DNA from 2 places in the Exiguobacterium sp. S22-S28 genome. Region 1 is predicted to be linked to the other one. Evidence: a T-box and tRNA genes for the amino acid it is inferred to sense, from the RefSeq annotation. Region 1 holds a T-box; the other holds one or more tRNA genes.
What was found. The T-box of region 1 lies ahead of ileS (isoleucine--tRNA ligase). A T-box ahead of a tRNA ligase gene usually reads a tRNA of that ligase, here a tRNA-Ile.
Positions count from the first base shown of each region.

Region 1 (8,765 bases):
CATTCCCGGGGACCTGACCCAATGACGGTCGCCCCTAAACGTTGTAAGACTTGCGCGTTGGATCTTGCGACCCGGCTATGCCGGAGGTCACCGCAAATGACGATGGTTTTACCGGTGACATGACCGTATGCTTCATACATCGTCATCAAATCCAGTAACGATTGCGACGGATGCTGTCCACTTCCATCTCCGGCATTGATGATCGGAATCGACAACTGCTGTTGTAACTGTTCGTAATAACCCGTCTCCCCGTGACGGATGACGAGTGCATCGACTCCAATTGCCTGTAACGTTTTACATGTATCGAGTAACGTTTCACCTTTTTGAACGGAAGAGGTTGCTGTCTCAAACGGCAGAACGTGAAGTCCGAGATGATGTTCCGCCATGTCAAACGAACATTTGGTGCGTGTCGAATGTTCGAAAAATAAGTTGGCGACGGTTTTCGTCGGAAGCGGTTGGACGGGCGCGCCTTGTTTCAGTTGCAGTCCCCGCCCAATCAACCGTTCAATCTCATGTGTCGATAGTTCGTCAAGACTCGTAAAATGGGCAATCCGTTGTCGTGTCTGCATGTTTTTCTCTCCTTTGGGCCGCAAAAAAGCGCACCTTCTGATGTGAAGGTGCGCTGAAGAAGACAGGTGTTACCACCTGTTTCTGAAGGGCCTCCACTTTATCGTTCTCTCTGGAACGTCTTAAAAGTCGTTAGCTGCTCGTTTCGGTTGTTGTGTTTCTTGTTCGTTTTCTTCTACTTCGGTACTCGTTTGCGGCAAGACCAGATTCAGGAGGATACCTAGAATCGTCGCTAATGCCATTCCTTCTAACGAGAAGTTGCCGATTTTTAAAGCAGCTCCACCGATGCCGATTACCAGGATGACGGCTGTGATCGTCAGATTACGTTTGTCCGCAAGATCGACTTTACTTTCAACCAATGTCCGGAGACCGTTCGAAGCGATGACTCCAAACAACAGGATGCTGATGCCGCCCATGACCGGTGTCGGAATCGTCTTGATGAATCCTTCGACATAGCCGAGGAATCCGAAGCTGATGGCAAGAACGGCTGCTCCTCCTAGGACAAAGACACTGTACACCCGTGTAATCGCCATGACTCCGTTGTTTTCACCGTACGTCGTAACCGGTGGTCCACCGAGCATCGAAGCGACCGTCTTGGCCAAACCGTCCCCTAAGACCGTCCGGTGCATCCCCGGATCAAGAAGCGTCTCGCGCCCGATGATCCGTGATGTCACTTTTTGTTCTCCGATATGTTCTGTCAACGTGACCAGTGTGACCGGGACGATGAGCGCAAGTGCTGCCCAGTTCAAGGTTGGGGAGTAATCCAGGAACGGTACCGTAAAGTTTGGAATCTGGAAAAAGCTTGCTTGTTTCAGTGAAGTAAAATCGACGATTCCGACAGCGACAGCGACCAAGTAGCCCGTCAGGATACCGAACAGGATCGGCACTGTACTCCACATCCCTTTGAAGTACGTCATCGCAAGCAAGGTCACGGCTAGTGTCGTCAAGGCAACAAGCAGGAATGTACCGTTGTACTTCCCGTCCGCTCCATTCATCGCCATGTTGACGGCGGTCGGAGCAAGCGATAATCCGATGACCATGATGACCGGTCCGATGACGACCGGCGGCAAGAGTTTCATCAACCAGCCGACACCCGTATACGTGATAATCAGTGAAACCAGTCCGTAGACCAGACCGGCGACCATGCCGCCGACTAAGGCGTCTTCGACGCCCCAGCGTTCGCTGACGGCGATGATCGGCACGATATAGGCAAAACTCGAGCCTAAGTAGGTTGGGACTTTGAAGCGTGTGACGGCGAGGAAAATCAAGGTGCCGACTCCGCTTGCGACGAGGGCGACTGACGTATTCAGTCCCGTTAATAACGGAACGAGGACCGTCGCGCCAAACATCGCGAAGACATGTTGGAGGCTGAGCATCAGCCATTGGAGAGGATGGTTCGGACGTTCTTGTACATCAAGAATCGCTGTGTGGTTTTTCATAAGGATAACTCCCTTTCTGGTCTCTCTGGACCACGTTAAAGGTATTTGTGTTTAACGTTTGATGAATACTTGATCGGCGTCGTCGACTTCGGATAAGGCGACGACGACTTGTTCCTCACGGGATGTCGGGACATTCTTACCGATGAAATCTGGTCGGATCGGGAGTTCCCGATGTCCCCGGTCCACCAGGACGGCGAGTTGAATCATGCTCGGACGACCATGGTCGACGAGCGCATCCATGGCAGCGCGGACAGTGCGTCCAGTGTATAAGACGTCATCGACGAGGACGATAATCTTTCCTGTCACTGTCTCCGGCATATCCGTCCCTTTAATTTCCGGTTCGAGGCTTTTCTTCGACAAATCGTCTCGGTACATCGAGATGTCGACGACACCGAGTAAAACCGGCTTCCCTTCAATCTGTTCAATCCGGCGGGCCAGACGACGGGCTAACGTTTCGCCCCGTGTCTTAATCCCGACGATCATCAGTTGATCGATTCCTTTGTTACGTTCGATGATTTCATGCGCAATGCGTGTCAACGCACGACCGATGGCTGCTTCATCTAAAATGACGGATGGTTTCATAATTGGCTCCTTTCTACAAAAAAACCTCCTGCATTAAGTCGCAGGAGGTTGTTGAAGACAATAAGTGTGGGCAGCTTACGCTACACGTATCTACACAAATGAAGTGTCTCCCTTTCGAAGCCTCTCCGGACTCGTTTAAAGGTGTGCTATAGGTAGGATCGTCAACGCGGACGACCGATTGTGAGGCAGATGTCTCGCATCGCTCTCTAGGTGTTACTCTACCGTTTTATCAGAAAAACGTCAAGACTCTAATTCGAGTTTTTTCAACTGACTGATTTCAAATGTCATCTCTTCCGGTAAATCGGCTTCAAAACGCAACGTCTCGCCAGTGCGTGGGTGCGTGAATCCGAGAACTGCGGCATGGAGTGCTTGACCGTTCATTTTCATCGTTTTCCGCGGTCCGTATTTCGGATCTCCGGCAAGCGGGAAGCCGATGTAACGCATGTGGACACGGATTTGGTGCGTCCGTCCTGTCTCGAGCTTACACTCGACAACGGTAAACCCTTCGTAACGCTCAAGCACACGGAAATGTGTCACCGCTGCTTTTGAATTCTTGTCGGTCACGGTCATCCGTTGGCGGTCATTTTTGTCGCGTCCGACCGGTGCTTCGATTGTTCCCAGTTCGTGCGGAATTTCACCGTGGACAAGCGCGATATAAAGACGTTCTGTCGTCTTGTCTTTTAATTGTTGTGCCAAGGACTCATGTGCCAAATCATTTTTAGCAACCATCAGAAGACCCGATGTGTCCTTATCGATCCGGTGGACAATCCCCGGACGTTTGACGCCATTGATGCCGGAAAGATCCTGGCAGTGATGGAGCAACGCATTGACAAGCGTCCCGGACACATGACCGGCTGCCGGATGAACGACCATCCCTTTTGGTTTGTTGATGACGATGACATCACTGTCTTCATACACGACATCCAGCGGGATATTTTCTGGTAAGACTTCCAGTTCAACCGCTTCCGGGATCCGAACAAGGATTTCTTCCGTTCCGGACATCTTATAGTTCGGTTTGACAATTCGTCCGTCGACTTCGACATGACCAGCTTTTAACCAATCTTGGACTTGTGACCGTGACCAGTCTTGTTGCTCTGCCAACCATTTATCAATTCGACCGGTAGCACCATTGGCTTTAACAGCCCATTCATTTTGTTCATTCATTTAATCAATCGTTCCCTTCTTAGTCAAACGCTCTTCAAACATGACGCTGATCAGCATCAGAATAACTCCAAATGTCAAACAGACGTCTGCCACATTAAAGATCGGAAAATTATACCCGAACGGATAAAAATGAAAGAAGTCGACAACTTCTCCACGTGCCATCCGGTCGATGAAATTCCCGACCGCTCCGCCTAATAATAAAGCGACGCTCCAAGCAAATACTTTGTTTTTTGTGCCTTCTTTGTAAAGAAAATAAATCAGCCCGATGACAACGACCAGTGTGATGAGAAAGAAAAAACCAAACTTCCCTTCCAACATCCCCCAAGCGGCACCACGATTCCGGTATGAATTTAAATAAAAGAAATTGGGAATGATCTCAATCGCTTGACCAATCGTCATCTGTTGGACGACGATCCATTTCGTCAATTGGTCCACTCCGACGAGTACAGCAGCAATCGCTAAGTAAAGCCACATTCTTTTTTCCTCCACATCCAAAAATAATGAGGGACCGCTACGAAGTCGCCGTAGCTGCCCCTCCCTGATTCATTATAAAGAATTGACGACTTCAGTACAACGTGGGCAAAGTGTCGGATGAGCCGGATCTTGTCCGAGTTCAGTCGAATATGTCCAACAGCGTTCACATTTTTCACCATCTGCTTTAAGAACCGTGATGCCTGTCGTCCCGTATGATTTCTCCGCTGAAGCGACGAACTCAATCTGCGAGACTTGCAACAACTGCTCGAGGTGATCGATCGTCGCAAGCAATGCTTTCGTTTCGTCATTCGGTGCCAGCTCTAATTTCGCTTCAAGCGTTTTCCCGACAAGTTTCTCAGCACGTGCTTCTTCGAGTGCTTTCAAGACATCATCCCGGAAGACGAGGAAACTGTTCCATTTCGCAATCAACGCCAGACCTTCTTCCGTCACTTCCGGTGCTTCCGGAAGATCCGTCAAGAAGATGCTTGATGTCTCAACGCCAGGAACGAATTCCCATGCTTCGTCTGCTGTATGCGGTAAGACCGGTGCCATCAATTGCAACAATGTCACGACCGTATCATACATGACCGTTTGAACGGCACGACGCGCCGGTGCATCTTCTTTTTCGATGTACAAGATATCTTTCGTGTAATCGAGATAGAACGAAGACAAGTCAAGGACACAGAAGTTATGCAACAGCTGATACACTGCCATAAAGTCATACGCATCATACGCCGCTTTTACTTTGCCGATGAGTTGATCCAGTTTTGTACGCATGAAGCGGTCGGATTCCGGTAAGTCAGCAAACGCAACACGATGTGTCGTGTAATCAAACTGATCGAGGTTACCAAGCAAGAACCGAACCGTATTCCGAATTTTGCGGTACGATTCCGATACTTGTTTGAAATTGTCCATCGAAGCCCGAACATCCGACTGGTAATCGACGGAAGCGACCCAAAGGCGAAGAATTTCCGCACCAAATTGTTGCATGATCTGGATTGGTGCAATCGTATTTCCGATTGATTTCGACATCTTCCGTCCTTGACCATCAAGGACGAATCCGTGACTGACGACCGCTTTGTATGGCGCTTTTCCTGTCGTCGCGACAGCTGTCGAAAGCGAGGAGTTGAACCATCCACGGTATTGGTCAGAACCTTCCAAATACAAATCGGCTGGACGTTCGAGTTCCGGACGTGTCGCAAGAACACCTGCATGGGATGACCCGGAATCGAACCAGACATCCATGATATCCGTCTCTTTTTTGAAGATACCGTTCGGGCTTGCCGGATGCGTGAACCCTTCTGGTAGTAAGTCAACGGCTTCACGCTCATACCAGACGTTTGATCCGTGTGCTGCGAACAGATTCGCGATGTGGTCAATCGTTTCCGGTGTGACGATTTCCGTACCGTCTTCTGCATAGAAGATCGGCAACGGTACGCCCCACGCCCGTTGACGGGAAATGACCCAGTCTCCGCGGTCTTTGAACATGTTGTGGAGACGTGTTTCGCCCCACTCCGGCACCCACTGGACTTCTTTAATCTCGTCGAGGATTTCAGCCCGGAAATCTTTAATCGAAGCGAACCACTGAGGTGTCGCCCGGAAGATAACTGGTTTTTTCGTCCGCCAATCATGCGGATACGAGTGTTTGATGAATGATAATTTTAATAAAGCACCGGCTTCTTCTAACGCCACACCGATTTCTTTGTTGGCATCTTCATAGAATAATCCTTCAAAACCAGGAGCTTCTGCTGTCATGACACCTTTGTCATCAACCGGGCAAAGGATATCCAGTCCATACGCCTGACCGATTCTGAAGTCATCTTCCCCGTGTCCAGGTGCTGTATGAACGACACCGGTCGCTTCTGCCGTGACATGATCTCCGAGCATGACAAGGGATTCCCGGTCGTAGAGTGGATGTTTCGCTTTGATGTACTCAAAGTCGGCTCCGTTGAAGACACGACCCACCGTAGCGTTTTCCCAGCCGAGTGCTTCGATTACTTCTGGTACGAGTGTCTCAGCCACGATATAGCCTTTTCCTTCGTGTTCAATTCGTGCATACGTTAACTCACCACTGACTGAGATTCCGAGGTTTGCTGGAATCGTCCAAGGTGTCGTCGTCCAGATGACGAAATGATCCGTCGGCTCCAAGATGTTTTTTCCGTCCATGACTTGGAACGCCACATAGATCGCCGCAGAACGTTTATCTTGGTATTCGATTTCAGCTTCTGCGAGAGCTGACTCTGATGAAGGTGACCAGTACACCGGTTTTTTCCCTTTATAGATGTAGCCCTTGTTCGCCATATCGCCGAACAGACGAATTTGTGCTGCTTCGAATTCCGGTTGTAGCGTGATGTATGGGTTATCATAGTCACCGAGGACACCGAGACGCTTAAATTGTTCACGTTGGTGATCGACTTGCTCCAGTGCATATTTCGCACAAAGCTCACGGAATTCTGCGACCGACATCGATTTCCGGTCGACACCCGCTTTTTGTAAAGCCGTTTCGATTGGCAGACCGTGCGTGTCCCAACCCGGTACGTACGGAGAACGGAACCCATTCATCGATTTGTAACGAACAACGATATCTTTTAAGACTTTATTTAATCCATGCCCCATATGGATGTCTCCGTTTGCATAGGGAGGACCATCATGCAGAATGAATGTCGGTTTCCCGGCATTTTTTTCTTGAACCGCTTCGTACAGGTTCATCTCGTTCCAACGTGCCTGCATATCCGGTTCACGTTTTGGCAGGTTTCCTCGCATTAAAAATTCGGTTTTCATCATCAATAACGTATCTTTGTATTCCATCTGGCATTCCCTCACTTCTCTGAATTTTGCGTACAAAAAAAGCCAAACTCATCCCCTGATAGGGACGAGTTTGGCTTGAACTCGCGGTACCACCCTACTAGCAATCCTGACTGACGGACTACCACTTAAGAGCCCGATAACGAAGGCGAGACGGTGAAACTTACTGAATATTTTCAGTTTCACACTCAAAGGGGATATTTTTTATCCGTCACTGATCGGGCTCACACCAGTCCCCGATTCGCTGACAGTATCTAGATAAAAAACGTGTCCTTTTCAATGATTTAGCTTATACGACATCGTCGTCATTATACGCAACTGCCGGAATCTCGTCAAGCGCACTACGCGCTGCCCCGTCAAAGGCATCCCAATCGTGACTCGTCAACAATTCCATCTGTGCATCAATCAATACTTTGAACCGATTCCGGTACAATTCGATTTTTTTACGCATCTGTTCCACTTCAAAATCAGTCCGTTGCGCCCGTCGCTGGGCAGAATCTTGTAATTGTTCCGCTTCCCGTTCCGCTTGTTTGACAATCAAACTTGCTTCTTTCGTCGCATTCGCCTTCACTTCTTCAGCCGCTTCTTGCGCCACGATGATGGATTTATTTAACGTCTCCTCCATCGAGCTGAAGTAATCGACACGGGACTGCATATTTTGAATGACTTCTTGCTGTTGACGGTTTTCACGGAGCAACAGTTCAAAATCTTTGATGACTTGATCAAGAAATTCATTGACCTCATCTTCGTCATAGCCGCGAAACTTTCGTGTAAATTCCTTATTGTGAATATCCAGTGGCGTCAATGGCATGATGAAATCCTCCCTCAGCTTGTTGGTTAACCTTTTAGCAGACCGTATTGTAATTTAATCCGATCCCGTTTTGTTGAGCCGAGTACGGCGATCAACTTGACACGCCCCGTTCCGCGAAGTGACAAAAGGTCGCCTTCTTCCAGCAGGAAGCTTGGATCCTCGACAATTTTATAATTGACTTTGCTTTCGCCCTGCTTAATCAAGCTTTGTGCTTTTTGTCTTGAAAATCCAAGAATCTCGCTGACAACCGTATCAAATCGAAGAGAACTGACGAACCCGAGTTCCTCTTGCCATTCTTGATCTTTGATTTTCAGCTGATCCTGTGAATCAACGAGGGATAAACGGATTTTTGTTTTTCCCGCCCGTTCGACATTCACTTCGATATAAGAGGCTACATCTTGCGCCACGGCGAATTGGACTACTTGATCCTGAATGACGACATCCCCGAACTTCCCGCGTTTTAGACCCACGTTCAGCAAAGTACCTGTCACCTGACGATGCGAGAGCTCCACGAATTTGGTAGGATAATGGATGCGATAAATGGCAATATCAAAATCGTCGGCATCAAGCTCATAATAATCCGGTGCAATCAAAGCACGTTTGCGTTCCGCCCCTTCGAAACCGCCCTCAAAAAAGAGGGCACATTTCGTTCCGACGAGTTCACGTGTGATCTGTTGTTCACGGGGATCCAAAAAATCAGTTACTTTGAACGTATACGTCGCTTCGACATGGTCGATCCAGTTTAAGACGAGATCGACGAACTCCCGCTCATGTCCGCGATAATGATCATACACGCTCATTAGAAGAAGATAGCTCCAATGCCTGCCTGTGCTAAGTTAAGCACTAAAAAGGCAACGATAGGCGAAATATCGAGCATTCCTCCGATGGGCGGGATAATCCGTCGGAATGGCGCGAGAAACGGT
Region 1 is NZ_JBHFFC010000005.1:120,723-129,487, forward strand. Features, by position in the region: gene ACHA8N_RS01415 (aspartate carbamoyltransferase catalytic subunit) at 1-551, opposite strand, end outside; gene ACHA8N_RS01420 (uracil-xanthine permease family protein) at 690-2,006, opposite strand; gene pyrR (bifunctional pyr operon transcriptional regulator/uracil phosphoribosyltransferase PyrR) at 2,058-2,588, opposite strand; gene ACHA8N_RS01430 (RluA family pseudouridine synthase) at 2,829-3,752, opposite strand; gene lspA (signal peptidase II) at 3,753-4,226, opposite strand; gene ileS (isoleucine--tRNA ligase) at 4,299-7,034, opposite strand; T-box leader at 7,092-7,320, opposite strand; gene ACHA8N_RS01445 (DivIVA domain-containing protein) at 7,321-7,842, opposite strand; gene ACHA8N_RS01450 (YlmH family RNA-binding protein) at 7,869-8,642, opposite strand; gene ACHA8N_RS01455 (YggT family protein) at 8,642-8,765, opposite strand, start outside.

Region 2 (8,765 bases), on a different contig from region 1:
AAATCACACCCCACGGTGCTCTTTCCTGTTCCAACGTCGCAACTTTATCCATGATGACATGACGATTGGCCAATCGTGTCAGCTGATCGGTTGTCGCCAAATACGATTGGTAGGAATACAGGACGAAGTGATCCTGCAACATACGGGACAGGTGATAAAACAGAAGTGAAGCAAGAATCGTAATTAAAAAATAAGGAGCAAAAATCAATTGCCAGGCCTGAAATGCAGTATCACTCATCAACATACGAATCAAGACAAGCAGGGAACCAATCGTGACGATGACAGTAAACAGAGCCGCTTTCTGTTTAATAAAGCGTGTGCAAAGCAGAACGAGAATGACAAAACTGATCAGTGTGAGAATCGAAGTTTGTAGTGCTGTCATCGATTCTCCTGTATCGATGACGATCCGGTAAAACATGAGCAAAAAGCCGGTCGTCACGATGCTGATCGGTCCGCCGTATAAAGCAGATAAGGCGAGCGGTAATAGGCGCAAATCGATGAAAGCACCGTTAATTATAATGGAATTATGTATCAATAAAATCCCAGTTAGTCCATTAGCGAAACCAAAATACAATCGGGTCGAAAGCTTCGAATCTTGCTGAATCGGAAGCCGGTTACGTAATAAATAAAAGGTGAAAGACAAGATAAGAAAAATGATGCAGATATTAAGGAAAAAAATATTTAAAGTCGTCAGCATAATAAAGTCCTTTCACATTCAAAAAAATATTGGAAATGAGATAATATGGGAATCCTCTACAAGTGTACGATACTCGAATCAAAACATACAATTGAACTACCTCCACCTACGCTTCGCTAAGAGGTAGAAGATTCCTGAGTTATTCAACCGAGCGGTCAAAAATTTATCAGGCTAACCCCGTCGTCCCGACGGTTGAACGTTGATCTTGTCCGTTTCTTTTATGCGGATGCCTACTCTGCTTGGTTTTCGCTACTTCGGTCATCCGCAAGGTGAACGTTGAAGATTTTACGTGACAGACGAACTTCCTGTCACAACCCTATATCTTCAGTTTTCAAAGAACATGACTCTTTTTTTATTCCTGATGTTAATTGCTTTCAAACCAAGAGTGTCGGGCAATTGACGTGTCGCAAGACACGCTTTACCCGAAGACGATTCATCTCCCACTTGCACTAGGGTTTCACCCTGAACGTTTAGAAGTGGGAGTATTCTCGGCTGATTTTGATAAAATAAAAAAACAGCCGTGACGGCTGTTTTTAACGAATCGGTGCAAATTTATGAATGGTTTGAACAGCCTCATCCCAAGAAGACACGCGGACGATGTTTTCAGGAAGGGGACGTCGATTGTACGGTGCATCAAACAAAATGACGGGGATCGATGTATCTTCCGCAATTTGAATCGCATTTTCAAGCCGGTCCTCCATGAACAAATCGAGCGACAAATCCCGAACGACTTGTACTTTATCATGTGAGCCGGTCATGATGAGTGAATCAAGTGGGAGCTCGTGCTGTTTGATCCATTCTTCCGTCACAGGGCGAACGATTTCTGATCGCGCCGTCACATAGTGAAGATCATACTGTTTACGTAATGCCCACAGATGTTGTTTGACGAGTTCTTGCGGGATCGATTCACGATAAATACCGAGTTCGTGACCCGACTTGACCATGAACTCCCAAAATTCGATTTGCTCCATGTCTGTATAGGTATGAAGCTCGTATTCGGAAGCCATCTCAAAATCAATCGATGTCCCCAAATATTTGTTCATATAGTTAAAGCACGAAGAAGGATGAGTGATTGTTCCATCAATATCAATTCCGATTTTCACTTACATCACCAACATTCTATAAATTTTCTGCCACTAGTATAACATAGTCGAAATACAGACACGAAAAAAAGAGTCACTCCGTCGGAGGACTCTTTTTTATTACGATTGACTTGCTTTAGCAGCTTCTTTTTCCGCTTCTTTTTCCGCTTCTTTTTCGAGCACGATGGCGTCGATTTCTTTTTTTAATTCTTCGACCATTGTCGCTTCCGGCACTTTACGGATGATTTCTCCATGACGGAACAACAATCCTTCGTTACGGGCACCGGCGATACCAATGTCTGCTTCGCGTGCTTCACCAGGACCATTGACGGCACAACCGAGAACAGCCACTTTGATGTTGACTTGGATTTTATCGATGTAGTCCTCGATTTCAGCGGCGATTGCCATCAAGTCGATTTCAATCCGTCCGCATGTCGGGCAAGAAATCAATGTTGCAGCGTTTGCGGCAAGACCAAATGATTTCAAGACTTCTTTTGCGACTTTGACTTCTTCGACCGGGTCGGCAGAAAGTGAAACGCGGACCGTATTTCCGATACCACGCGATAGAATCGCGCCAAGACCGGCAGCGGATTTTAATGAACCGGTACGTAAAGGACCAGATTCCGTGATACCGACGTGCAGTGGGTAATCAAATGACTCAGAAGCGAGCTGATAGGCTTCGAGCGCCAACTGAACATCGGAAGCTTTTAAGGAAACGATGATATCGTGAAAATCGAGATCCTCAAGAATTTTGATGTGATGCAACGCACTTTCGACCATCCCACGGGCAGTCGGGTAACCGTATTTCTCGAGAATATGTTTCTCCAGTGAACCGGCATTGACTCCAATTCGAATCGGGATGTTTTTGGCCTTTGCTGCCGTGACGACAGCTTCGACTTTCTCGCGGCGTCCGATGTTACCCGGATTGATCCGGATTTTATCGACACCAGCTTCGATTGCCATGAGAGCCAGTTTATAGTTGAAATGGATGTCTACGACGAGTGGAATGTTGATCCGGCTTTTGATTTCTGCGAGGGCAAGTGCATCGCGTTCTTCCGGACAAGCGACGCGGACAATTTGGCATCCCGCTTCTTCAAGACGTAAAATTTCAGCGACAGTCGCTTCGACGTCGTGTGTTTTTGTTGTCGTCATACTTTGAATGATGACTTCATTACTTCCACCAATGACAAGGTCCCCAACACGAACGGGACGAGTCTTAGAGCGATGGACCATTTTCGGCATATCGAAAATCTCCTTTTGTGGCATAGCGCCAGATTGTTTATGACTACTTGTACTATCATATCGAACTATTCCCTAAAAATCGAGAAACAAGAACGAAAATTGAACATTTACAATTGTTTAACACAGACGGTTGGAAGTCAATCCGTCGTCAGACGGACAGTTCAGTCTGTAAATCGGTGTAAAAGATGTCATGTCCGCACACGTGACGGCTTTTTATTCTTCCGGGCCAAAAGAAGCGGAATCAGTGAATATAAAAAGTGGCCGGCTAACAGCACAACGACTCCGAACGTTGAATTTCCGAGTTGATAAATCAGAACGCCAATCGGAAAACTCCAGATGTTTGCAGCAACTGTATAAGGAAATACTTGCCGGAAAGCCCAAGGCTTCGGCAAAATCCACTGGATGAGCCAGCGATTCAAATAGGAAACGAACAGCAGATACAACAACACCGCAATCGCAATGAAGATGAAATGCAGGATGAACCAGACGATAAATGGAATCGATTGTTCAAGAAAGATGCTGTCGATGATTGTCACCCACAAGGAAATCCATGCCAATCCACAAAAATAAAGGGAAACATCAGCGAGGCGTGTCTTCAAAAACAGACGATTTGGAATTAAGGTGGTTTGTAAGTAATTAAGTAGTTGACTTAAAAAATGCAATATAATCACTCTTTCTTCTGTTTTATAACAATTGAAAATAGGTCATAAAATTCTTATAAATAAGCATTTTACTGTAGTGGTACAGATTAATAAAACCTTAACAATTGAATGTCTTAAAAACTGTTTACAAGTTCATTAGACCTTTACATAATAGGGGAGTTGAAACAATGGATTCTTAACAACAAATCAATTCCACTTTTTTATACGAGGAGATGACAAAATGAACTATGATTTACAGGAAATGATTTTCACCTTTATCGGTGGACTTGGTATTTTCCTATTCGGTATTAAGTATATGGGAGATGGTCTTCAAAAAACAGCGGGAGACCGTCTGCGGTATATTTTAGATAAATATACCTCAAACCCGTTTTTCGGAATTTTAGCCGGTATTGTCGTCACGGTCTTGATCCAGTCGTCATCCGGTACGACCGTTATCGTCGTTGGGTTAGTCAGTGCCGGCTTAATGAATTTGCGTCAAGCGATTGGTGTCGTCATGGGGGCGAACATCGGAACGACGATCACGGCTTTTATCATCGGATTTAACGTCAAGGAAGCAGCACTCCCGGCGATTGCGCTTGGAGCGTTCCTGATTTTCTTCTTCAATAAAGAACGGATTCAATACATCGGACAAATCTTCTTTGGTTTCGGAGCGCTCTTCTATGGATTGACCCTCATGGGAGACGGCATGGCACCACTCGAGTCAAGCGAATGGTTCCGAGAACTGACGGTATCGATGTCGGAAAGTCCATTGCTTGGTGTATTCGTCGGAACAATCTTTACGATGCTAGTCCAATCGTCTTCTGCGACGATCGGAATCTTACAAGAATTGTATGACGGCGGAATGATTGATATCAAAGCAGCGTTACCAGTCTTGTTTGGTGATAACATCGGGACGACGATCACTGCAGTTCTCGCAGCACTTGGTGCGTCGATTGCAGCGAAACGGACGGCAGCAGCGCACGTCATCTTCAATATCGTCGGAACGATTCTCTTCTTGATCGCCTTACCACTGTTTTCAGCGTTCATTACGTGGATTACCGGTGCACTGGATCTGGAACCAAAAATGCAGATTGCTTTTGCGCACGGAACGTTTAACGTCGTCAACACCTTGATTCAATGCTGGTTCATCGCACAAATTGCATGGCTTGTTCAAAAGGTCGTGCCGGGAACGGATACGACCGTCGACTCGAAACCACGCCACTTGGATCAAAACATCTTGAACCAGTCTTCGTCACTCGCCTTAAGTCAAGCGAAGCTCGAAGTATTACGGATGGGTGAGTTCTCGAAGGAAGCGCTTGGAAAAGCGCACCGTTACACACAGTCGCATGATAAAAAAGATGTATCGGAGGCAGACCAGATTGAATACGCCATCAACCATCTGAATACAGAAGTGACGAGTTATCTTGTCAAAGTCGCAGCGCATGACTTGTCGGAACGGGAATCAAATGACCATTCACTCTTGATGCATGCCGTCAATGACTTTGAACGGATCGGTGATCATGTTGAAAACGTCATCGAACTTGTTGATTTCCAAATCGTCAACCGCATCGAATTTACGGCACAAGCGGAAAAAGAGCTGGATGAGATGTATATCTTGACGCAAAAAATCGTTGAGACCGCCATCAAGGCAGTTGAACTGGATGATGTTTCATTGGCACGCCAAGTGCTTGAGCTCGAAGGGAAACTGGATTCGCTCGAACGGTCATTCCGCAAACACCATGTCTTGCGTGTCAATGCAGGCGATTGTACCGGTCAGGCTGGAATGATCTTCGTTGATCTGTTGTCGAACCTGGAACGCATCGGAGACCATGCCGTCAATATTACGGACTTGGTACTGGAGCAACGATCAGGAACAGCATGAAGTGAATATCCATCATAAAACAAGAGGAATTTCTGAAAAGAAATTCCTCTTTGTTTTTGTGAGATAATTTATTGACATTCAAGTCTACTTCCAGTAATCTGATATTAGCTGTTTTAATTCATCATGGCGGTGTAGCTCAGCTGGCTAGAGCGTACGGTTCATACCCGTGAGGTCGTGGGTTCGACTCCCTCCGCCGCTACTATTACTTAAGGACCCTTAGCTCAGCTGGTTAGAGCTGACGGCTCATAACCGTCCGGTCGCAGGTTCGAGTCCTGCAGGGTCCACTCCATAAACGCACACTCTTTTTTGGAGTGTGCGTTTATTTTTGGTTGCTTGGGGAATATTAAAGATATTGTAATAATGTTCATACAATAATATTCATACTATGGCAATTTAAGGGAGAGCGAAGAGAGATGGAACGTAACCATACGATGATGCAGTTTTTTGAGTGGCATGTAGAAAATGATGGAAAGCATTGGCAACGCTTAAAAGAGAGAGCGCCGGAACTGCGTGCTGCAGGCATCACATCTGTTTGGATTCCGCCAGCATCAAAGGGGCAATCAGATGAAGATACAGGGTATGGCATTTACGATGTCTATGATTTAGGGGAATTTGATCAAAAGGGAACGGTCCGGACAAAATACGGGACAAAAGATGAATTGGTCGAAGCAATTCAAGTCGCGCATGAAAATGACATCGCGGTTTATGCAGATGTCGTCATGAACCATAAAGCGGCTGCCGATGAACTTGAGACGATTAAAGTTGTGGAAGTCCACCCGGAAGACCGTTCGCAAGAAATTTCAGAAGAATTTGAAATCGATGCGTGGACGAAATTTACGTTCCCGGGTCGAAACGGAAAATATTCTGATTTCATCTGGACACACGAATTTTTCAATGGAACCGATTTTGATGCACGTGAAGAAAAAACAGGTGTTTTCAAAATTTCCGGTAAAAATAAAGATTGGAACGATCAAGTGGATGACGAATTCGGCAACTATGATTATCTGATGTTCGCCAACATTGATTACAACCACCCGGAAGTCCGCGAAGAGATGATTAACTGGGGAAACTGGTTCAAAGAAACGATCAATTGCCAAGGTTTCCGTTTGGACGCGATCAAACATATCAACTACGAATTCGTCAATGAGTTCGCCAAATCGATGATTGGAGACAATCCGGACGGTTTCTATATGGTCGGTGAGTTCTGGAAATCAGATTTAGATGATTGCCGCCAATTCTTAGACAGCGTTGATTATACGATTGATTTGTTTGATGTGCCGCTTCACTATAAATTCCACGAAGCATCGCAACAAGGACAGGACTTTGATTTAACGACGTTGTTTGCGGATACACTCGTTGAATCTCACCCGACGAATGCCGTGACATTTGTTGACAATCATGATTCACAACCAGGCGAATCGCTGGAGTCATGGATTGATGACTGGTTCAAACAGCATGCGTATGCTTCTGTTTTATTACGTAAAGATGGTTATCCATGTGTCTTCTACGGAGACTACTATGGTGTCCAAGGACCACATCCGGTAGAAGGTAAAAAAGAGATGATCGATGCCCTATTGTACGCCCGTTACCATAAAGCTTACGGTGAGCAAGAAGATTACCTGGACGATCCGCATTGTGTCGGATGGGTCCGTCGTGGCGTCGAAGAATTCCCGAACTCGGGTTGTGCCGTCTTGCTGTCGAACGCTGACATGTGCGAAAAGCGGATGTTCGTCGGCGAATCACGTGCCGGAGAACAATGGTTCGATTATACGAATCACCAAGAAGAACCTGTTGTCATCGATGACGAAGGATTCGGTGTGTTCCCGGTTCCGGGTGGCGGCGTCTCCGTATTCGCTCCACGCGACGAACAGTAATATCTAAGGGTCATTGCTTGCGTCTGACCAACTATTTTTGCTAGTCTTAAAGAGTATCGAAATTCCGAAAATAGGATAAAGGGGGACATGAAAATGTCAAAATTTGAATTACCAGAACTCGGCTACGCTTATGATGCGCTGGAGCCACATATCGACGCTCGTACGATGGAGATTCACCACTCAAAACACCACAACACATATGTCACGAACGTAAACGCGGCACTTGAAGGGTCAGAGCATGAAGGGAAATCACTTGAAGAATTACTTCAAAACCTCGATTCACTTCCTGCTAACATTCAAACAGCCGTCCGTAACAACGGTGGCGGTCATTGGAACCACTCGTTCTTCTGGAAACTCTTGAAAAAGAACGACGGAGCAACACCAACGGGTGATCTTGCTTCAGCAATCGACGAATCGTTCGGCTCGTTCGAAGGATTCAAAGATGCGTTCGCAAAAGCAGCTACAACACGTTTTGGTTCAGGTTGGGCGTGGCTCATCGTTGACGGTGGCAAATTGGCTGTCGTTTCAACACCAAACCAAGATACACCTGTCATGGAAGGTAAAACACCGATTCTTGGACTTGATGTCTGGGAACACGCGTATTACTTGAACTATCAAAACCGTCGTCCGGATTACATCAATGCGTTCTTTAACGTCATTGATTGGGATCACGTAGCAAAACTCTATGCTGACGCAAAATAAAAAGTAATATGAGAGCATCGGTTTTCCGAAAGGGAATCCGGTGCTTTTTTTAATGCGGAAAATGATGGGATAGGTTGTTATGGAAAGTTTCCTTCTATATAATGAAACAAGATGACTTTTGAACGATAGGGGAGTACGCCATGGCGAAACGAATCACGGTCAAGGGAAGACGGCGGAATCATCTGCCGCTTCGCTTGAACTTAATGTTTTTTGTAGTATTTTTATTGTTTGCGATTTTAATCTTTCGCTTAGGTGTCGTCCAGATTGTAAATGGCGAAAAGATTTCACGGGAAGTTCAAAAAACGGAGATGATTGCTTCGAAATACGAAGTACCGCGCGGAAAGATTTACGATCGAGACGGACGACTGTTAGTCGATACGATTTCCAAATACTCGATTGTTTACCGCCGGTCTCAAAATACGAAAGTCGATGAACGGATTGAAATCGCCTCGCGTCTTGCGGCGATCATCAACCTGCCGAAAGACGATTGGAAAGTAACAGAACGAGACATGAAGGATTACTGGGTAGCGGTCAACGGTGATGAATCAGATCGACGGTATAAAGAGGCAGTCACAAAACGTTATCCGAACGTAGAAAAGCGAAATAAATTATCGATTTCGGAACAAGATCAAATCCGTCTTGATA
Region 2 is NZ_JBHFFC010000026.1:438,104-446,868, reverse strand. Features, by position in the region: gene ACHA8N_RS08930 (GGDEF domain-containing protein) at 1-697, opposite strand, end outside; gene ACHA8N_RS08925 (5' nucleotidase, NT5C type) at 1,231-1,800, opposite strand; gene ispG (flavodoxin-dependent (E)-4-hydroxy-3-methylbut-2-enyl-diphosphate synthase) at 1,900-3,021, opposite strand; gene ACHA8N_RS08915 (hypothetical protein) at 3,210-3,692, opposite strand; gene ACHA8N_RS08910 (Na/Pi cotransporter family protein) at 3,904-5,544, shown strand; tRNA gene ACHA8N_RS08905 (tRNA-Met) at 5,670-5,743, shown strand; tRNA gene ACHA8N_RS08900 (tRNA-Ile) at 5,755-5,828, shown strand; gene ACHA8N_RS08895 (alpha-amylase) at 5,958-7,418, shown strand; gene ACHA8N_RS08890 (superoxide dismutase) at 7,512-8,120, shown strand; gene ACHA8N_RS08885 (peptidoglycan D,D-transpeptidase FtsI family protein) at 8,261-8,765, shown strand, end outside.
Region 2: it has a tRNA-Ile gene. The T-box ahead of ileS (isoleucine--tRNA ligase) is inferred to sense a tRNA for this amino acid. The anticodon was not compared.